3 regions of the Solibacillus sp. FSL W8-0372 genome follow, and region 1 is predicted to be linked to each of the others. Evidence: riboswitches for the same ligand, from Rfam matches in the RefSeq annotation. Region 1 holds a riboswitch; each other region holds the start of a gene.

What was found. A riboswitch is a leader RNA that binds a small molecule or an ion and turns the genes downstream of it on or off. The one in region 1 is predicted to bind lysine.
Positions count from the first base shown of each region.
Region 2: it holds a riboswitch for lysine, as region 1 does, so the genes downstream of both, MKY13_RS01250 (amino acid permease) here and MKY13_RS09035 (transporter substrate-binding domain-containing protein) in region 1, are expected to answer to the same signal.
Region 3: it holds a riboswitch for lysine, as region 1 does, so the genes downstream of both, MKY13_RS13810 (aspartate kinase) here and MKY13_RS09035 (transporter substrate-binding domain-containing protein) in region 1, are expected to answer to the same signal.

Region 1 covers NZ_CP150204.1:1,835,355-1,842,911, forward strand. Annotated here, with positions in the region: gene MKY13_RS09025 (amino acid ABC transporter ATP-binding protein) at 1-118, opposite strand, end outside; gene MKY13_RS09030 (amino acid ABC transporter permease) at 122-868, opposite strand; gene MKY13_RS09035 (transporter substrate-binding domain-containing protein) at 984-1,814, opposite strand; lysine riboswitch at 1,932-2,117, opposite strand; gene odhB (2-oxoglutarate dehydrogenase complex dihydrolipoyllysine-residue succinyltransferase) at 2,257-3,516, opposite strand; gene MKY13_RS09045 (2-oxoglutarate dehydrogenase E1 component) at 3,612-6,419, opposite strand; gene MKY13_RS09050 (HAMP domain-containing histidine kinase) at 6,734-7,557, opposite strand, start outside.
Region 2 covers NZ_CP150204.1:241,488-249,044, reverse strand. Annotated here, with positions in the region: gene MKY13_RS01255 (RNA 2'-phosphotransferase) at 5-736, opposite strand; gene MKY13_RS01250 (amino acid permease) at 1,013-2,470, opposite strand; lysine riboswitch at 2,565-2,745, opposite strand; gene MKY13_RS01245 (MFS transporter) at 2,893-4,092, shown strand; gene MKY13_RS01240 (restriction endonuclease) at 4,155-4,709, shown strand; gene MKY13_RS01235 (nitric oxide synthase oxygenase) at 4,771-5,826, opposite strand; gene MKY13_RS01230 (RtcB family protein) at 5,982-7,181, opposite strand; gene MKY13_RS01225 (hypothetical protein) at 7,178-7,441, opposite strand.
Region 3 covers NZ_CP150204.1:2,693,548-2,701,104, forward strand. Annotated here, with positions in the region: gene sdhB (succinate dehydrogenase iron-sulfur subunit) at 1-556, opposite strand, end outside; gene sdhA (succinate dehydrogenase flavoprotein subunit) at 573-2,318, opposite strand; gene MKY13_RS13800 (succinate dehydrogenase cytochrome b558 subunit) at 2,411-3,028, opposite strand; gene MKY13_RS13805 (YslB family protein) at 3,300-3,716, shown strand; gene MKY13_RS13810 (aspartate kinase) at 3,842-5,074, opposite strand; lysine riboswitch at 5,167-5,345, opposite strand; gene uvrC (excinuclease ABC subunit UvrC) at 5,380-7,170, opposite strand; gene trxA (thioredoxin) at 7,269-7,557, opposite strand, start outside.

The DNA of each region.
Region 1 (7,557 bases):
CAGAAGATCCGATTAATGTCACAACTTCCCCTTTATTCACCTGGAAGTTAACATCTTTTAATACTTCATGGTCACCGAATTTTTTATTTAAATGGTTAATATCAATTACAACTGTCATAGTTTAATTACCATCCTTTTCTAGCTTATTGCCTGTAATGAGCTCCACTTTATAGGAAGCAGGTCCATCCATCTTCTTCTCAAACAGTAATAAGAACCTTGTTACGGTAAATGTCATAATGAAGTACAATACCGTTGCAATAAAGAATGCTTCGATATATTTATAGTTGCTTCCGGCAATCGAGTTCGCTGTGAAAAATAGTTCCACAACGGAAATAACACTTAATACGGAAGAATCTTTTATATTCATAACGAACTGGTTGCCTGTTGCAGGTAATATATTGCGTGCTACTTGTGGAATGACAATATGTAACATCGTTTGAAGATGATTCATGCCAATTGCCTGAGCTGCCTCAAATTGACCTTTGTCAATTGATACAATACCCCCACGTACATACTCAGCCATATATGCCCCAGTATTTAAACTTATAACGACAGATGCTGCAAGAAAGCGGTCAATGTCAATCCCTAAATATACGAGACCATAAAACACAACCATCGCCTGTACCATCATTGGTGTCCCTCTGAAAATCTCAACATATGAAGTTAAAATAAAGTTAAATACTTTCAAAATAATCGTTTTTACGTTCCTTTTACGTTGTGGAATTGTATGCATTATTCCGATAAAGAATCCGATAAGTGTTCCACAAATTGTTCCGATAATCGCTAATAGAAGTGCAGTCCAAGCTCCACGTACGAATAAATCCCAGTTGTTCGTAAACAAGTTCCATGATGATTCTAAAAATGCCATAGCCTTGTCCTCCAATTCTTTCTTATTAATATATGTATTAAGCAATGATAATAGAAAAAGGTTGTCTCCCGTTTGCCGGCAAGACAACCTTCATTAAACAATAATTGCAACACGATTATTGTGCTGCTGGTTGATTTGCAATTGCGTCTTCCATTAATTGCTGACGCTCTTCTTCCGAAATTTCAGCTAATACTTTGTTAATTTGTTCACGTAAATCAGATCCCTTTTTCAGCCCTACTGCTACAGCTGTTGAAGCTTCATCTGCTTCGAAGTTTGGCTCTGGAACGATATACTTAATGTTGTTTAATGCCATTTCAGCAGAGATCCCTTCAGGACGCTCAGAAACGTAGCCATCGATTGCACCTGATTGTAATTGCACGCGCATTGCACCAAAGTCAGTTGCTGCAACCTGCTTGTTTACACCTTCGATTTGGTCGATTACGTCATAGTGAGTTGTCGCTTGCTGACCAGTAATTTTAGCACCTGAAAAATCAGATAATGATGTTGCATTTGCATATGGACCATCTTCTTTTACGACAATTACATAATCGCTTGTATAATAGTTTTCTGTGAAATCAATCGCTTCCATACGATCTGGCATTGGCGACATACCTGCAATTACTAAATCAATTGCTCCAGATTGTAGAGAAGGAATTAAACCATCCCAGTCCGTTTTAACGACTTTCAATTCCATATCTAAGCCTTCAGCGATTTTTTTCGCGATTTCTACATCATAGCCTGCTGCATATTCTTTCGAACCATCAATCGGTACGCCACCGTTTGAATCGCCCTTTTGCGACCAGTTAAAAGGTGCATAACCGGCTTCCATACCAACCTTCAATACTTTCTTGTCTGATCCAGTTGTTGTTTCGTCATCTGAACCGCATGCTGCAAGTACAAATATTGTCATCATTGCGGTAATGACCATTAATAGTTTCTTTTTCAAGTTAACTCTCCCCTTAATAAATGTATTTCAGGCTTTTAAAAATGAAAAAAAACGACCAAAAAGGATATCCTTAGGTCGTTTACATTCACGATTAGCCCAAATCCTCTACAGTTCCCAATATGAGATAGCACACCTCAATCATCCGGGAAGAAGATTGAGACAGTCCTGCAATTATTTATTACAGACCCAGCGCTGTTAAATCGAGCTATAACAACACTTCGGCGATATTTCCTTCTTTTATACTTCACTGTCAGCTCAATGACTCCATACAAAACTATTAAATACCGCACCTCTACCTCACTAAGCTGTGAGGTTTTGTTATTAAATTAATAGTTTAAGTTTAACATTATTCCAACTTTTCCGTCAACACTCATTTTTCTGAAATTTAAAGGAAAAAAGCTAATTCGCAATATACATTACGAATTAGCTTTCAAAGTTTTAATTATGAATTTAATAATAAATCTTCTGGGTTTTCGATCATTTCTTTAACTGTTTTTAAGAAACCAACAGAATCTTTACCATCAATAATACGGTGGTCGTAAGATAATGCTACATACATCATTGGGCGAATTTGAACTTCACCGTTAACAGCTACTGGACGGTTAACGATAGAGTGCATACCTAAAATACCAGCTTGAGTACCATTCATGATTGGTGTAGACATTAATGAACCGAATACACCACCGTTAGTGATAGTGAATGATCCACCAGCCATGTCGTTTAAGCCTAATTTTTTGTCGCGTGCTTTACCAGCTAATTCAGCGATGTTTTTCTCGATTTCAGCAAAGTTCTTAGCGTTAGCATCACGAACTACTGGTACTACTAAACCTTCTTCAGTTGATACAGCGATACCGATATCGAAGAAATTGTTTAAGTGAATTTCATCACCGTTAATTTGAGCGTTAACGTATGGATATTTTTTAAGTGCTGCAACTACTGCTTTTGTGAAGAATGACATGAAACCTAATTTAATGTCGTTATCTTTCACGAATTGTTCTTGTTTACGTTTACGTAAAGCCATGATGTTAGTCATGTCGATTTCGTTGAACGTAGTTAACATTGCAGTTGATTGTTTAACTTCTAATAAACGTTTTGCAATTGTTTGACGACGACGGCTCATTTTTTCAACAGTTACACGATCAGTGTCACCTGCTGGAGTGAAGATCATTGGACCATTTCCAGCTGGAGCTGCAGTTGCTTGTGCAGGTGCTGCCGGCGCTGTGCCATGAGCTGCTACATCTTGAACACGTACACGACCTTGAGGATCTACTGGAGAGATCGCTGCTAAGTCAATGCCTTTTTCACGAGCTAGTTTACGAGCTGCTGGTGAAGCAATTACTCGCTCACCTGAAGTTTCTTCAACTGCTACTGGAGCTGGAGCTGCTGCTGCTTTAGGAGCTTCTTCTTTTGCAGGTGCAGCAGGAGCTGGTGCTTCCTCTTTTGCTGCAGGTGCAGGTGCTGCGCCTTCGCCAGCTTCAACTACTGCGATTACTTGTCCTACTAAAACAGTATCGCCTTCTTCAGCTAAAATTTGAGTTAATACGCCTGCTTCTTCAGAGATGATTTCAGCGTTTACTTTATCTGTTTCTAATTCTACGATGAATTCGCCTTTTTCTACGCGATCTCCAACTTTTTTAACCCACTGGGCAATTGTGCCTTCAGTAATTGATTCTGCTAATTCAGGGACTTTAATTTCAGCCACGTTCATATCCTCCTTTTATTACGCTATACAGTTATTGTATAGCAAGCTACCCCTACCTTGTATAGAAGTAGCTCGGTATCAATCAATCGATTATATTATTTTTCAAGTGCTTCGTTAACTAATTTCGCTTGAGCTGCTTTATGTGAATCGCCATCACCTTCAGAAGTTGAGCTCATTGCAGGACGACCTACATAGCGAACTTTTTTGCCTTCAGCAATTTCATATAATGTTTCAAGAACATAAGTCCATGAGCCTTGGTTTTTCGGCTCTTCCTGTACCCATACAATTTCTTTCACATTTGGGAAACGAGCGATAATATCTTTCACTTGTTGTGCTGGGAATGGGTAAATTTGTTCAACACGAACGATGTGTAAATGGTCAAAACCTTCGCCATCTTTTACACGTTCAGCTAAATCAATCATTACTTTACCTGTTCCAAGTACTACTTTTTCTACAGCTTCAGTATTTTTACCTAAACCTGGCTGTTCAATTACTTCCTGGAAACGACCAGTTGCAAGTTGTTCAGCAGTCGCTGCAGCTAATGGGTGACGTAATAATGATTTTGGAGAAACCACTACTAATGGACGTACACCTTCAGTACCTAATAATGCAGCTTGACGACGCAATAAGTGGTAGTAGTTGCCTGCGTTAGAGCAGTTTGCTACGAACCAGTTATTTTCAGCTGATAATTGTAGGAAACGTTCCATACGGCTAGATGAGTGCTCTGGACCTTGACCTTCATAACCATGTGGTAATAAAAGTACGAAACCAGATTTTTGACCCCATTTAGAACGAGCACTTGAGATGAAGTTATCAAACATTACTTGTGCCATGTTTGCAAAGTCACCGAATTGTGCTTCCCATACAGATAGTACGTTTTCGTTTTCTAAATTATAACCATATTCAAACCCTACAACACCTGCTTCTGTAAGTGGTGAGTTGTAAACTGTGAATGAAGCATTTGCACCTTCAACATGGTGTAATGGTGTAAATTCAGCACCATTGTTTTTGTCATGTAATACTAAGTGACGTTGAGAGAAAGTACCACGCTGTGCATCTTGACCAGTAAAACGAACCGGTGTGCCGTCTTGTGTAATTGTTGCATATGCTAATGTCTCAGCATGACCCCAGTCGATTTTACCTTCAGTAAATGCATCACGACGTTTTGCTAAAATTTTACCTAATTTGTTTTGTGGTTCAAAACCTTCACCAAATACAAGTAAATCTTCATTCACTTTAGCTAAACGCTCTGCATCAACTTTCGTGTCAATTTCAGGGAATTCAATTTTTAACTCTTCAGGCATCTCAGTAGATTTATGTTCGTCTTTTTCTGCCATTGCCTTAACATGGTCGTAAGCAGCTTGCATTTCTGCATAAATGCTTGTATCCAATGCCTTAACTTCATCTGCAGATAAAATACCTGCTTCAGCTAATTGTGCACCATATAATGCTCGGATTGGCTCATGTTTTGCTACTAATTTATATGTTTCAGGGTTTGTTACTGTCGGATCATCTGTTTCATTATGACCGTAGCGACGGTAACCAATCAAGTCGATAACGATATCTTTTTTAAACTTTTCACGGTATGCCGCTACAAAACGACCTACAGCTGCTACTGTTTCAGGGCTGTCTGCATTCACATGGATTACAGGAATATCATAGCCTTTTGCTGGATCTGATGAGTAGTTTGATGAACGAGAATCATGCAATTCAGTTGTGAAACCGATCATGTTGTTCGCGATAATCTGTACAGTACCACCAGTTTTAAAGCCAGCTGTTTGAGAGAAGTTAAAGCCTTCTGTTACAATCCCTTGACCTGCAAATGCTGCATCACCGTGAAGAATAATACCCATTGCAGAAGATGGATCATGCTTAGCAACGCCCGGTTTAGAAGTATCATCTTGTGCAGCACGCACAGAACCGATTACAAGCGGGTTTCCTACTTCTAAGTGAGAAGGGTTGTATGCTAATTTTACATTTAATCCAGAATCATGTGTGTAAGATGCACCCATATGATACTTAACGTCACCAGTCCAGCCTTTAGTAATTTGTAAACGGCCATCTTCCGGTAAGAAAAGTTCATTTGAAACGTGTGCGAAATCTGAGAACATCATATCGTATGGTTTTTTCAGTACGTGAGTCAGTACGTTTAAACGACCACGGTGAGCCATACCGATGCGTACATTTTTAACACCGTTTGATTCAGAAGCCTTAATGATTTCATCTAATAAAATGATTTGTGTGTCTAAACCTTCTCCAGAGAAGCGTTTTTGACCAACGAATGTTTTATGGATGAATTTTTCAAAGTTTTCAATACGTGTTAAACGCTCCAACACGGCTTTCTTTTCTTCTGGAGTTAAAGAGGCTTTAAATGCTCCTCCTTCAATTTGTGCTTCGATCCAAGCACGTTCTTCCGCGTTTTGTAAATGTGCAACTTCTACCCCTACTTTATCTGTATAAACAGACTTCAAGTAATCAATTGCTTCTTTACCGTTAGTAACGCCTGCAGGGACATTTGCAAAAAATACTGATGCAGGAATGGCCTGAAGATCTGCTGCCGTTAAATTGAATACGCTTTCTTCAATGCGTGAAGTGTCTAATTGACGATTTTTTAATGGGTACAAATCTGCTGCTAAATGACCATATTCACGAATAGATTCTGCCAATTTAACTGCTGCTAATACTTTTTTGTAGTCTCCAGTACCTGCTACAGCTGCTGTTGCAACTGGTTGTTGACCATCTGCAAATACAGGACCACCGTAAGCTTGGAATAACTGTACTAATTCCGGTTCAACTTCTTCAGGAGATTGCAGGAATAAGTCGTATTGCTCTAATACATAACCTAAGTTAGGACCAGAGAATGCAGACCATGGAGAACCTGCAGGTAATACATTGTTCGACATGAAAATAACCTCCAAATTTTGCCTTATGGCTGTTCCAATAATTTACTTAGAAAGAAATAATTTTATATATCACAATATAAAAATTATTATCCTTCTGCTGTTGATAATAAAGTATTACTTTTTTATCTACCAAAATAAATCAAATAATATTTTACCACTCTTCCACATAGACTAAAAGCACATTATAAAAGGGGGAAGAACGTTTTTTCCATCTCAATCTTACTACTCTTCACAAAAAATACAACTCTTTTTATAAAAATTAGCATATTTTTTCTTGAACTATTGAAATAATAAATAGATTGACTAAAATTATTCTATTTTTTATGGAATTTCAGGGAAAAAATAGTGCCTTTTTGTAAAGTACTATCCACTTTCATCAAGATTCGGTATTTATCGACAAGCATTTTTGTGATACTTAAGCCGAGTCCCGTACCAGCCACATGATTAGTACGTGATTCATCAACCCGATAAAAACGATCAAAAATATACGGTAAATGCTCCTTTGAAATGCCGAGCCCATTATCTTCTATTGTTACTAATATTGTTGAGTCCGTATCGTTATAAAGAATGTTTATTTGAAGATTTGGCACATTGCTATTATATCGTATACTATTACTCATAATATTTCTAAAGATTTGCGCTAGCGCATGTTCTGTTACTGCAGCCTCTGCCCTCTGTCCTACAACAGATAAGTTGAATTGTGTATCTGGATATAACTGTAGTAATTCTTCTTTCACCTGTTCATAAACTTCTTCTATATTAGCTGCCGCAGATTCGTCAGCTTCCTCCCTACGAGCCAGTTGCAATAATTCCTCAATCATTTTTTTCATGCGCGAAATTTCCGTTAAGGAAGTAGTTAATGACTCCATCAAAATTTCCGGGTCGTTTTTTCCCCAACGTTTAATTAATGATAAATGACCTTCGATAACCTGGATTGGTGTCCGCAGTTCATGGGAGGCATCAGCAACGAATTGTTGTTGCTTTGTAAACGAAATTTCAAGCTCATTCATTAACGTACGATACATCTGAAGTAATTCCCCTAATTCATCATGTGCTGAGTAATCGAATTGTGGCTGTGCTTTAAACCCATTATTTCTCACTAAATGCATTGCATCCCTCAGTTGGACAATCGGTTTAA
Region 2 (7,557 bases), 1.6 Mb from region 1:
GGCTTTAGGCTTTTACCAATAAATTCTTAGCTAAATTTCCTTTAAATTGTTCGAAATTTTTCCCCTTAGACCCAAAATAGCTCATACTACGAGTGACAAAAACGAGGGCCTTCTTTCCGTTCCCATAAGTCACTTCAGCAATTGCACCCATTTCCTCCAGAACTTGCACCTTCATCTCATCTTCATTGAAAATAACAATATTGTCTGCATATAGCGTTTTAAATTGATTGAACGTAGCTGACCCTTGCAAAATAATGATTTCCGGCTGAAACTCTTCTATTACTTCTTTGAAAACTGTTTGCCCGCGTTCAAAATTAGCGGCATCTTCTTTTTTTGTACTTTTTGCATGATCCATAGATTCTATTTGATACGTATTTAAAGAAGTATAAATAAGCGATTCGTTATATTGCTTTTTTAGCCATGCCTCAAATTGTAAAGAACCTTTAAATTCACGAGGGGCTCCCTTTATTTCACTCAAATAAAGCTCTTTTAAAAGTTCTCTATTTAATAATGACTCTGCAAAAGTCTGCTCACTTCTATCTTCTACTTTAAAAAAGGGTACGGCATTTGTGCTGACTAGGAAAATTCGTGATTTGTAGGGATTTCCATTTGTTAAAAACGGACGAAATGCTACAGTTTTTCCATCTTCGCCCATTAACCATTGATGCATTTTCTTATATAAACCTGTTGAGATAGGCATTCCTAACACTTCCTTATAAGTATAGAGATTTTTCATTTCTTCTATAATACCATTCCTTCCTTTTAAAGTATAAAAGGAAGGCTAAAGGGCATTTCATAATTGAGAGCAAAGTTATTTTATTCACTACATTTGTGATAATAGACACTCAAATACATATATTCGCCCCCTTCATGGTTATTTTAGACACTTGGCTTTACTTAATAGACACTCTCCTTTAGATATTAGCCACTTTGCAAGACTTAATGTCCCAATTCAGTTTCACTCCACAAAAAAAACGCAATGAAAGCTGATGCTCACATTACGTTTTAATTACTATTTATTTGATAAGTCACAGTCCATTAAAGGGACAATTTTTGTTTTATGTTTTACTTTATAGAAAATCCATAATGAAGCAAATAACGGTAAGCCGATATATGAAACGACTACTCCGTACCAGTCAATTGTCCCGCCCATAAAGGCCATATAGTTTTGACCAAGTACGACAATCATACATAGGGCAAACGCAAATAGCGGACCGAATGGGAAGAATTTCGATACATACGGTAAATCGCTCAATGACTTCCCTTGTGCGACATATGCACGACGGAAGCGGTAATGACTGATTGCAATACCGAGCCAAGCGATAAAGCCGGACATCCCTGAAGCGTTTAATAACCAAATATATACGACACCATCGCCAAAGAATGAAGCTAAAAATGCGAGCGATCCTACTGCCAATGTAGCAAGAAGTGCATACATTGGAATGCCGCGCGTCGTTACTTTCATAAACAGTTTCGGTGCTTTTCCGTCTACTGCTAATTGATAAAGCATACGACTTGCTGCATAAAGACCTGAGTTCCCTGCAGAAAGCATTGCTGTTAAAATAATCGCATTCATAACAGATGCTGCAAATGCGACACCTAAGTTTTCAAATACTAATGTAAATGGGCTTGTTGCAATATCTTCTGATAAAAGGCGTGAATCTGTATACGGAATAAGTAGTCCGATTGCACCGATCGCGAAAATGTAAAACAGCAAAATACGCCAGAATACTGAACGTACAGCTTTTGGAATGTTTTTGCCTGGATCATCTGTTTCCCCAGCTGTTACCCCTAGCATTTCCGTCCCTTGGAATGAGAAACCAGCTGCCAGGAAAATACCGAATAGTGCAAGGAAACCGCCATTAAACGGAGCATCTCCTGCAAAGAAATTCGTGAAGCCGACCGGATCATTCCCGCCTAAAATGCCGAAAATCATTAAAAAGCTGACAATGATAAATACAATAACTGTTGCGACTTTAATCATCGCAAACCAATATTCTGCTTCACCAAACGCTTTTACAGATAATAAGTTAAATGTTAATACGACCGCGATAAATAAAAGCGTCCATACAAGTGACGAGCTGTCCGGAAACCAGTATTTCATAATTAATGAAACAGCCGCAATTTCCGCTGCAATTGTAATTGCCCAGTTGTACCAATAGTTCCAACCAAGCGCAAATCCTAATGCTGGGTCTACAAATTTCGTTGCATACGTACTAAACGAACCGGATGTCGGCATATAAGCTGCCATTTCACCTAATGACGTCATTAGGAAATACACCATAACCCCGATTAATGCATATGCGAGCAATGCCCCGCCAGGACCTGCCTGTGCAATGGCACCACCTGATGCTAAAAATAGCCCTGTACCAATCGTTCCGCCTAACGAAATCATTGTAACATGGCGGCTTTTTAATCCTCTTTTTAACTCGTTTTTATTACCGAGCTGATCTATTTTAATTTCACTCACGATTATAAAACTCCCTTTTTGTTTTGTTTGGTGAAGTGTAAAAAGAAAAACCACCACAAGTTTTTGTGATGGTTATAATTACACCTCATCAAACTTGAAAGATAGCTCAACACATGCTTACACATGTGACAGTTCTGTTCCTTATCGGAGACAGCCCCAGCGTTATATTTAAGAAGAAAAATAACACTTCGGCAATCATTCCTTTCATAAAGCTTCACAGATTCTTCTCAATCTCCGCTATACTAATTTTAATGATTGCGACCTCTACCCCATACATTTACATGAGGTAATTACTTTAATTGAAATAATGATTATTAGTCTAACATAATATTTTTTTGATAGCAACGCGTTACTATTTTTCTGTTTTTTAAGATTATTCTAACTATTTAATTGGCGTTGTTGCAGGAAAAGGAGCCTTATTGATGAATGAACAAAAAATAAACCAAAATAGCAAAAAAATACTATCGAATAAACCACTTCTCTTTTTTATGGTAGCTGTATTCCTATTCGCTACTACTTTACGTACACCGATTACTGTAGTAGGTCCTATTATTTCCTTTATCCGGGATGGCCTCGGCATTTCAAACGTGTTGGCAGGATTTTTAACAACTATTCCATTAGTCGCGTTTGCTATTGTTTCACCATTTGCACCGCGCATCGCACGTAAATGGGGAATGGAATGGACTTTATTTTATTCAGTTATTTTACTTTGTACCGGAGTCTTACTACGTTCAGTAGGTGAAACAGCACTTCTAATTGGAGGAACAATTCTTATAGGGATTGCCATCGCTTTTGGGAATGTTCTTATTCCGAGTTACTTCAAATGGAAATTCCCGCTGCATATCGGCTTGTTAACTGGGGTGTATTCCGTATCGATGAATATTTCTTCCGGACTTGCTGCCGGCTTTAGTTTTCCGATTGCCACAAATGCAGGCTGGCAAATAGCTTTAGGCTTTTCGATTGTTTTAGGTGTTCTGACATTAGCTATATGGATACCGATTTTGCGAACGCCTAAAGTGGACTTGCATATGTCCGCATCACAGACAATGAAAACCCAAATGTGGAAATCACCGCTCGCCTGGGCTGTTGCAGGCGCAATGGGCTTCCAGTCATTCTTATTCTACTGCTCCTCTGCATGGTTGCCGGAAATTTTTATAAGCCAAGGTTTGGATGCTACCGCGGCTGGTTGGATGGTGTCTGTTATGCAATTTGCGCAAATTCCGATGACGTTTGTTATTCCAATTATCGCAGGGAAGCTCATTTCACAGCGTCCGATCGTCATTTTCTTTACGATTTGTTATTTAATTGGCTTTACGGGTGTTTTGATGGAATGGACAAGCCTCGCGATATTATGGATGATCTTTTTAGGTTTTGCAGGCGGTGCTTCATTCGGTTTAGTATTGATGCTGTTTTCACTGCGTACAGAAACTGCATACGATGCAGCGGAGCTCTCCGGCTTTGCGCAATCAATCGGCTATTTAGTTGCAGCAGTCGGACCTGTTCTATTCGGTTATGTACATGATTTGACGAATAGTTGGTTCATGCCGCTACTGTTATTTATTTTAATTTCAGTTTTATTATTCTTTGCTTCATTTATAAGCGCAAAGAATCAAACAGTCTAACCAAACATACGTACCCTTTTATGCTATAATAAAAGTGAGTAAATAAAAGGAGTACTGAACTATTGCGTAAAAAACGAAAACGAAATAAAAAACGGCTGCCGATTATACCGTTATTTTTCATTGCATTAGCTGCTGCAGTTGGTTTTAATGTAACCAAAACTTTAGAAGGTATGGGTATAGGAATTATCACTTATTTTGTACTCTATATTGGTTTTATAATTTGGCTGAAAACACGAAAAATAAGAAAGTTACGGAAGTCCGGTATTCGGGAAGTCGACCAAATGAGCGGTGAAGATTTTGAAAAATTTTTAGGTGAACTATTTAAACGCCGCGGCTTTAAAGTGCGCTATACCGCAACGAGTGGTGATTACGGGGCGGATCTCATTTTGAAGGATGGGAAAGACATCATTGCTGTGCAGGCAAAACGCTATTCCAGTACGGTCGGTGTAAAGGCTGTCCAGGAGATTATCGGTGCGGTGAAAATGTATGAGGCAACAGAAGCATGGGTTGTAACGAACAGCCATTTTACCCGGCAGGCCGAAAAACTTGCAGATATTAATGATGTTTATTTAATCGATCGTGATGAATTAATTCAAATCATCTTAAATAAAAGATAAAAGGGTTTTGTTCAGAGTTAATTTGATTTTGAACATAACCCTTTTTTGTGGTGCCTCCCCGTTAATATGGTTGCAATTGATAAAAGTAATTTGGCTTTTTGATTGTATTAGCAATCGGCTCGTGATAAATGTCCGTTGTTGCCGGTGATAATGGTGGGATAAGCCATACCCAGTTTCCTGTTACATCACGGCCGTTTGTTTTTTCTTGCTGGCTGAAAAGTTGAAACTGCTGTGCTGCTGTATGGTGATCAACTATACTCACTCCGGCATTTTTATAAGAATGAAGTACCGCGACATTTAATTCCACGAGTGCACGGTCTTTCCAAAGAGTAGCATTTAGTGATGTATCCAACCCCATTGCCTCAGTAATTTTTGGCAGGAAATTATATCGGTACTTATCGGCCAAATTGCGAGCACCGATTTCTGTCCCCATATACCAGCCATTGAACGGTGCAGCTTGGTAGTCTTCTCCTGCAATGTTAAAACGCATGCTTGAAATGATTGGGACTGCATACCACTGCATGTTTAATTTTGAAAAATCATAGTCGGGATGCGTAATGGGCACTTCAAGCACGATCTCTTTAGGCAAATCATAGTAAATCGGCTCACGGTTATCTACTTGAAGGACAAGCGGCAATACATCATAATTTGCCCGCGTACCTTGCCATCCAAGACCTTCGCAGATTTTCGTGAATTCTACAGACGTGGAATCCCCAATAATCCCTTCCTCTGTTTCATACCCTGCATAGCGAATGAGCTGATGATTCCAAATCCGTACACGGTTCGGGTCAAATAAAGTAATGGCTGGCCGAATTTTGCCGTTGTTTGTGGCAAATACAATATGGTTCACAAGTGCTTCGTATATTTCATCCTCATTTAGCAATTGACGCTGATCAAAAACGGTTAAGCTATTCCAAAATAGCCGACCGATACATTTATTGCTGTTGCGCCATGCAACTCGCGCACCATAAGTAAGTTCCTCGGTAGTTAAAACAAACGCCGGATGCTTTGCTTCTTCTATACGTAACTTCAGCCAGTCATCCGATTGCTTCGTTTCTTGTTTATATAAAGTGAGAAATTCAATTCTTTCTTGTAATTCCTTCGTTGTCGTTATCATCGTTTCATCTCCCTATTCCTTCATTTTGGCGCTTAAAATCAGGAAACTCAACGAAACAACAGCTGATTAAAACATGTATTTTTCATACATGACTAAAAGTGTTCATAAACAGAGGAAATAAAAAGATATGCACATTTTTATGCATACCTTGTCTCTTACTTCTTCCATTTGTCGCTCGCCTTGAAATTATAAACGGGGGTCACATGCTTTTGAATTGATACGGTTTCACCGATTTGCTCCACGATTTCCTGCATTGGTTTGTATGCCATTGGTGCTTCATCCAATGTTTCCTCACTGACAGAGGTTGTCCAAATACCTTTCATCGTTTCCTTGAAATTATCCATTGATAGATTTTTCATCGCCGCTGTTCTTGAATAAATACGACCTGCTCCATGTGGGGCGGATTCATTCCAATCAGCATTGCCTTTACCGATACAAATTAACGAACCATCTCGCATATTCATTGGGATGACAAGCTTTTCATCCTTTGCAGCACGCACAGCCCCTTTACGCAAAATCATTGCATCGGTATCTATATAATTGTGTACAGAATCAAACTGCTCTGCAAACTCCCACTTCATATGATTAGCAATCGTTTTTGCAATTTGAATACGGTTTTCGTGTGCAAAACGCTGTGCCAATTTCATGTCGGCAATGTAATCATCGAATTGATCCCCAACCAAATAAGCTAAATCTTTTGGGACAAAGGGGTTTTCCTTCTTATACGCCTCTATCATTTTTTGAATTTCTTTTTCCTGTCCTACTTCTTTTAAAGCTTTAATTTTTTCTGTTAAATCTTCACGCTGTAACGATTCAAATGCGCGCTTTTGATGCCATTTTGCTACTTTCGCCCCGACATAACGAGAACCTGTGTGAATTAGTAAATAATAGATACCTTCATCATCTTTTGCCAGCTCAATAAAGTGATTGCCACCGCCTAATGTGCCAAGGGATCGGTTCGTATAGTCATTTTGTAAGCCGCGTGCGGTAAAATTTTCGTTTGCAAAAAGCTCGTGACTTTCTGGCGTATCATCATGAATTTCATTGCCACTTGGAACGAAACGTCTAATCGTTGCATCGAGCTTGTTAAAGTCCACTGCTCCTGAACCAATTTCAGAAACAAGTACACCACATCCAACATCTACCCCGACCAAATTCGGTACAACATGTTCCTTCAGCTGTATCGTTGTACCGATCACACAACCTTTACCTGCATGATAATCAGGCATAATGCGTACTTTCGTTCCTTCCATAAACGATTGATTGACAAGCTCATTAATTTGTAGGATCGCTGTTTCCTGTGGTGTATTCGTATATATTTTTGCGTTCGTAAATTTCCCGGTCACTTCGATCAATTCTGTTCACGCCTTTCCTTTTTTAACATCAGTAGAGCAAATAATATAAGTGTAAGTAGCATATAAATTCCGATTAACATGAGCGGTGACCTCTGTACAATGAAACCGAATGCGACTTCAGATTGTAATACGAAATCATCCGGCGCAAATTGAGGCCGATATAAAAAAGTTTGAATGATACCAAAAATCAGTTGAGCTAGCGTATAAAGAATAAATAGAAGAAGCGCACCTAGTGATGCGAACATAAATTTACGTTTCAAGACCTCACCCCCTTTTTATGAAACAATTGGTAGTATTTACGTGCTGAGAGAGGAATAAGTTTCGTTAAACTTTAATGGCAAGGAAAATTTTACCTGTTTATTTTATTCGAAGTAAT
Region 3 (7,557 bases), 860 kb from region 1:
CTTGTGATAATGGTGCTGGACCCATGAATGAAGCTTTTTCAGACACGTTTGGACATGCTTCCATACAAACACCACAAGTCATACATTTAGATAGCTCATATGCCCATTGACGTTTACGCTCAGGCATACGTGGACCTTCACCTAAATCATAAGTACCATCGATTGGTACCCATGCTTTAACTTTCTTAAGTGCATTGAACATGCGCTCACGGTCTACTTGTAAGTCACGTACAACTGGGAAAGTTTTCATTGGCTCTAGGCGAATTGGTTGAGTTAATTTATCTACTAATGCTGAACAAGATTGTTGTGGACGTCCGTTAATAACCATTGAACATGCACCACAAACTTCTTCTAAACAGTTCATATCCCAAGTTACTGGTGTCGTTTTTTGACCGTCAGCAGTAACAGGGTATTTTTGAATATGCATTAGCGCAGAGATAACGTTCATACCTGGACGGTAAGGAACTTCAAACTTTTCAACGCGTGTAGCACCGTTCTCACTATCTTGACGAACGATTTCTAACTTAACTGTTCTTTCAGTATTTACTGTTTCCATTTTTTAGTTCCCCTTTCTACGCTGAGTAGTCGCGTTTACGTGGTGGAATTAACGAAACGTCTACTTCTGCATAAGAAATAATTGGTTCGCCCGTTGCAGGGTCGAACTTCGCCATAGTTGTTTTTAAGAAGTTTTCATCATCACGTTCTGGGAATTCTGGCTTATAGTGAGCACCACGAGATTCGTTACGTAATAATGCACCCTTAGTCATAACTTTAGCTAAATATAGCATGTTCTTTAACTGACGAGTGAAGTGGGCACCTTGATTCGACCATTTTTGAGTGTCGTTAATGTTGATGTTTTCCCAACGCTCTTGTAGCTCAGTTAATTTCGCATAAGTTTCTTCTAATTTTGCGTTCACACGTACAACAGTCATGTTGTCAGTCATCCACTCACCTAGCTCTTTATGAAGTAAGTAAGCGTTTTCTGTACCATCCATGTTTAAGATAGCTTCCCATTTTTCTGTTTCTTCTTGTACGCGGCGAGTGTAGATTTCTTCTGGTAAATCTTCAGCATGCTTTTGAAGTCCTTTAATGTACTTCACAGCATTTGGTCCCGCAACCATACCACCGTAAATTGCTGATAATAGTGAGTTAGCACCTAAACGGTTTGCACCGTGTTGTGAGTAATCACATTCACCCGCAGCAAATAATCCAGGGATTTCAGTCATTTGGTCATAGTCGACCCATAATCCACCCATTGAATAGTGAACTGCCGGGAAGATTTTCATCGGTAATTTACGTGGGTCATCCCCTACGAATTTCTCGTAGATTTCAATGATACCACCTAATTTAATATCTAATTCATGTGGATCTTTGTGGGATAGGTCTAAGTATACCATGTTTTCGCCATTAATACCCAGTTTTTGATTTACACACACATCAAAAATCTCACGTGTTGCGATATCACGTGGTACTAAGTTACCGTAAGCAGGGTATTTTTCTTCTAGGAAGTACCATGGCTTACCGTCTTTATAAGTCCAAACACGTCCACCTTCACCACGAGCAGATTCTGACATTAGACGGTTTTTGTCATCGCCAGGAATTGCAGTTGGGTGAATTTGAATCATCTCACCATTTGAATATGTTGCACCTTGTTGATAAACAATCGATGCAGCAGAACCTGTGTTAATAACAGAGTTCGTTGTTTTACCGAAGATAATACCAGGTCCACCAGTAGCCATAATAACTGCATCACCACGGAATGAACGGATTTCTTCGCTTTTTAGATCTTGTGCTACGATACCACGGCAAACGCCTTCATCATCAAGCACCGCACCAAGGAATTCCCAGTGCTCATATTTTGTAACTAAACCAGCAACTTCTTGAGCACGAACTTGCTCATCTAGTGCGTATAATAATTGTTGACCTGTTGTAGCACCAGAGAATGCTGTACGGTGCATTAACGTACCGCCGAAACGACGGAAATCAAGTAAACCTTCTGGCGTACGGTTGAACATTACACCCATACGGTCCATTAAGTGAATAATTCCAGGGGCTGCATCACACATACCCTTAACTGGTGGTTGGTTCGCTAAGAAGTCTCCACCGTAAACTGTATCGTCAAAGTGGATCCATGGAGAATCCCCTTCACCTTTTGTATTTACTGCTCCGTTAATTCCGCCTTGTGCACATACAGAGTGTGAACGTTTTACTGGAACTAACGAGAATAATTCAACTGCAGTACCAACTTCAGCTGCTTTAATCGTAGCCATTAAGCCTGCTAAACCGCCACCAACGACGATTACTTTACTCTTTGCCATGATTATTTCTCACTCCTCATTAATTGCTAATTACTTTTACTCATAATTCATCTGAACTGTCTTAATAACTGTATATTAGTGGTCAAGTTAAACTAAACAGCGAATGAAATGATAGCTGCAACACCTATGATTGCTAAAATTACGAAGAATAATAACGTAACATAAGTTGTAATCTGTTGAGATTTTTTAGACTGTGTAATACCCCAGCTCACTAAGAATGACCATAGACCGTTCGCTAAGTGGAATGCTGCTGATACGATACCGACAATATAGAATGCCAACATTAATGGGTTATCTACGATTTCTACCATCATATCGAAGTTAACTTCAGCGCCAAATGCTTTTTGAACACGCGTTTGGAAAATGTGCCATGCAATGAAGATTACAAGGAAGATTCCTGTGAAACGTTGTAAAGCAAACATCCAGTTACGGAACGTGCTGAAACGACCCGTATTGTGTGTAGATGTAAATGCAATAAACACACCATAGAATCCGTGGAACATTAATGGAATATAAATAATAATCCATTCCATTGCTAACAATAACGAGTGCGGAACTAATTCCATCATACCTGTTGCGTTATTGTAAACCTCTTCACCACCAACTGCAGTGAAGTTCAAAGACAAGTGGAACACCAAGAACAACCCGACAGGAACTACACCTAATAACGAGTGTAAGCGGCGCCATAAAAATTCACGATCTTTCGACAAAACTGTTACCCCCCTTAGTACTTGAAATACACAAGTGCAACGCCTCAAATTTGTAAACGTTGTGTTATTGACTGCGCATTTCATCATGGTACAATATTATGACATGTCCATTGTACTCTCAACAGATACTAGCGTCAAGGTAACGAGGGATATTTTATAATCATTTTAAAGACGGATTTTTGCTATATTAAGTCCAGTTTTTTCTACTTATAACTATTTTCTTCCTGAAAGAATGAAAATTATAAGAAAATTTATGAAAGAGGTTTTTAATATGGAGGGGTACAAAATGAAAACGATTCCAAGTTTTGGATATGAAATCCTTCGCGATCATCTTCTACCATCGATTTTAGGTAAGCATGAGGAAGATGTTTTATATTGGGCAGGGAAAGAACTAGCACGTAAATTTCCGCTATTTTCCATGGATGAGCTTCCTTCATTTTTCGGGGAGGCCGGCTGGGGTCAGTTAATTTTGGAGAAAGAAATAAAGGATGAACTTCATTACATACTTATGACGACCGAGGAAATGTCGATTAATATTGAGCAACGCTGTTTTCGTTTAGAAGCAGGCTTTTTAGCTGAGCAAAAGCAAAAACAACTTGGCTATTTAACGGAATGCTATGAAGAAAAAATCGAAAAGAAGAATTGCGTCAAATTCATTTTAAAGTGGGATTTAAAAGAGAAGATTTGAGCGTAAATAAAAACTGCTGCTTTTTAAAAGCTAGCAGTTTTTTAGTTTCTTTAACATAGAAATATAGTTATATCATTCTTGATTACCACTAGTAAAGACTCTCCACTCTGTCTCGTATCTTTATTTTAAGAAGCGGGAACTTCTTTCATTGCTATATTAAATTCCTCATGCAAAGCATTGGCAGCGCGCACCATTTCTTCTTGTGGCACAACGACCGACACTTTTATTTCAGATGTGCTAACCATTTTAACCGGAATATGCTCACGTCCCAGACGCGCAAACATACGTGCTGCGACTCCAGGGTTTGAAGCCATTGCTGATCCAATAATCGATACTTTAGCCAATCCGATTTCAAAATCTGCAAAACTAAATCCAAGTGACAATTTACTCGACTCTAATACACGTAAAGCATCAGCAAATTCTTCTTTTGAAATTGTAAAAGAAATTGTAGGCTTAATCCCGTCAATAACTGCCTGCACAATAATATCAACATTAATATCATTTTCCGCTAAAACACTAAATACTTCGGCTAATGACGCTGTTTCATATGAATCATATCCGATCGTTAAACGAATAATATCAGATTCATATGCCACCCCGCGCACAAGTAAATTTTTTTCCATGTCTACATCCCCTTTTATTAATGTACCTTCTACGTCTTCGGTAGCTGAGCGTACAACGATTGGCATATTGTAATTTTTTGCAAGCTCAACTGCTCGAGGATGCAAAATTTTGGTACCTAAATTGGAAAACTCCAACATTTCATCATATGAAATTACAGATAATTTCGTAGCATCCTCCACTAGCTGCGGATCTGCCGTATAAATGCCTTCTACCGTTGAATAAATATCAACACGTTCCGCATTTAAGGCGATGGCTAATGCAACGGCGGAAGTTTCAGAACCGCCTTTCCCCAAAGTCGAAATGTTGTCTGTGTATGTTATTCCTTGGAATCCTGATACAACAACGATCTCTCCTAGTTCAAAATGTTTTTCAAAACGCTTATTAACTATAGAATCAATTCGGGCATTTCCATATTTTTCATTTGTTTGGATACCTGCCTGCCAACCGGCAAGTGACACTGCTTTTCCCCCATGCTCCTGAATTGCTAAAGCAAGAAGGACGCTTGTTATCTGCGCTCCCGTAGAGATTAATGCATCCATTTCACGCTTCGACGGTTCATGAGTAATTTCCGAGGCAAATTGCCGTAAATTTTGACGAATGGACGTCATCGAAGAAACGACAACGACTAAGTTTATGCCACGACCTTGCTCTTTTATCACCTTTTTTGCTACCTGTACTATTTTTTCTGTTGTTGCCAACATTGGTCCACCAAACTTTACTACAACTGTCTGCAATGTCTTCCACCCCTTATTTTTTTCCATCAAAAAAGCGACCTTCCATATGTTCATGGAAAGTCGCCGTCAATACAAATAAAAGTTTATATGTTTTTCAGGATAGCTCTCCAGAACATAAAGTTCTGACAATCTTACATTTCTTAAATGCAAAACCAGCAAAACACGTGAACAATACGTATTTCACTTCGGCAGAATTCCCTTTCAATTGCTGTCGCTGGAATTGTTCTTCCTCGAGCAATTTACTCTTAAATACTGCACCTCTATCGTTTATTAACTATTGAATTGTCTTTTATAGTAACACAACATTATTCTTTATTCAATGATGCTTCGTGAAAGTGACGATAAATTACTTCTGCCAATTTGGCAGGAACACCGGCTTCTTGCAATTGTAACTCTGTTGCTTCCCTAATTTTTTTTACCGATCCAAAATGCTTCATAAGTTGCTGTTTACGTTTCGGTCCTATACCCGGAATGCCATCAAGAACGGATGTAATTGCATTCGTCTGATGTTGCTGACGCAAAAATGTAATGGCAAATCGGTGTACCTCATCTTGTATACGTTGCAATAAGTAAAAACCATCACTTGTCCGTTTTAAAGGTACAACTTCTGGTGGAGCGCCAAATAACAGTTGGGATGTGTTATGCTTATCGTCTTTTGCAAGACCTGCTATTGGAATCATTAATCCTAGCTCATCTTCTATTACTTCTCTTGCAACCTCCATTTGTCCTTTTCCTCCATCGATTAGGATTAAGTCCGGTAATGGCAAGCTTTCTCGTAATACCCGCGTATAACGGCGCCGAATGACTTCTTGCATCGCCCCATAGTCATCATGTTTTGCGGCTTCTCGTGTTTTATATTTCCGGTATTCCTTTTTTGCAGGCTTCCCGTCTACAAACACAACCATTGCAGAAACAGGATCAGCACCATGCATATGACTATTATCAAATGCTTCGATACGAAGTGGTAATGGAATTTGCATAGCTTCGGCAAGTGCTTCACAAGCTCCTACTGTACGTTCTTCCTGACGCTCAATTAACTGGAATTTTCCATGTATTGCAATATTGGCATTTTTCATAGCTAAATCGACCAGCTCTTTTTTTGTACCGCGCTTTGGTGTCTGCACCTTTACGTTTAAAAGCTTTTGCAAAATCGTACCATCAATCGTCTTTGGTACAAAAATCTCTTTCGGCAGTAAATGATGTGGCTGCTCGTAAAATCGTCCGACAAATGTTAAAAATTCTTCTTCTGCCTCGTTATATATAGGGAAAATCGATACATCACGTTCAATTAATTTTCCTTGCCGTACAAAAAATACTTGTACACACATCCACCCTTTTTCGACTGCATAGCCAAATACATCCCGATTGCTTAAATCATCCGATACGATTTTTTGCTTTTGCATAACCTGCTCGATATGTGCAATTAAATCCCGGAATTCCTTCGCCCGTTCAAATTCCAGCTTTTCGGCTGCATCGAGCATTTTTTGCTGAAGATCTTTCTGTATTTCTTCGACACCACCGTTTAAAAACTTTGAAATTTCACCTATCATTTCATCATATACTTGTTTTTCAATTTCTTTTACACAAGGTGCTAAGCATTGCCCTAAATGATAATACAGGCATACTTGATTTGGCAGATGTGTACATTTACGAAGTGGATATAAACGATCGAGCAATTTCCGCGTTTCATTGGCCGCATACGCGTTTGGATAAGGCCCAAAATATTTTGCCTTATCCTTTTTTACTTTCCTTGTCGTTATTATTCGAGGGTAACGTTCATTCGTTATTTTTATATAAGGGTATGTTTTATCATCTGTTAGCTTTACATTATATTTCGGATCATGTAATTTGATCAAATTCAGTTCAAGTATAAGCGCTTCGAGATCACTTGAAGTTACAATATATTCAAAGTCCTCTATTTCACTGACTAATCTGGCTGTTTTACCATCATGACTTCCCGTAAAATACGAACGCACTCGGTTTTTTAACACTTTTGCCTTGCCGACATATATAATCGTCCCTTGACGGTCTTTCATAATATAGCAGCCGGATTCATTCGGTAATATTTCTAGCTTTGCTTTAATATTTGCATTCATATTCTCACCTATTGGATATGTCATTCACTTTATTTTAACTGATAGTCCCATAAGAAAAAAGCCGTACACCTTATTAGGCATACGGCTTTGCAAATTGATTATTTGTTGTCGTTAATAAAGTCGATTAAAGCTTCTTTTGGCATGAAGCCAGCAGTTTTTGCTTTTAATTCACCATCAACAAATAATAATAATGATGGGATTGACATGATTTGATAATCAGCAGCAGTGCCTTGGTTGTTATCTACGTCAACTTTTACGATTTTTACTTCGTTACCGATTTCTGCATCTAATTCTTCAAGAACTGGAGCAATCATTTTACATGGTCCGCACCATGCTGCCCAAAAGTCTACTAAAACTGTGCCGTTTGAAATTTCCTGTGGGAAAGTT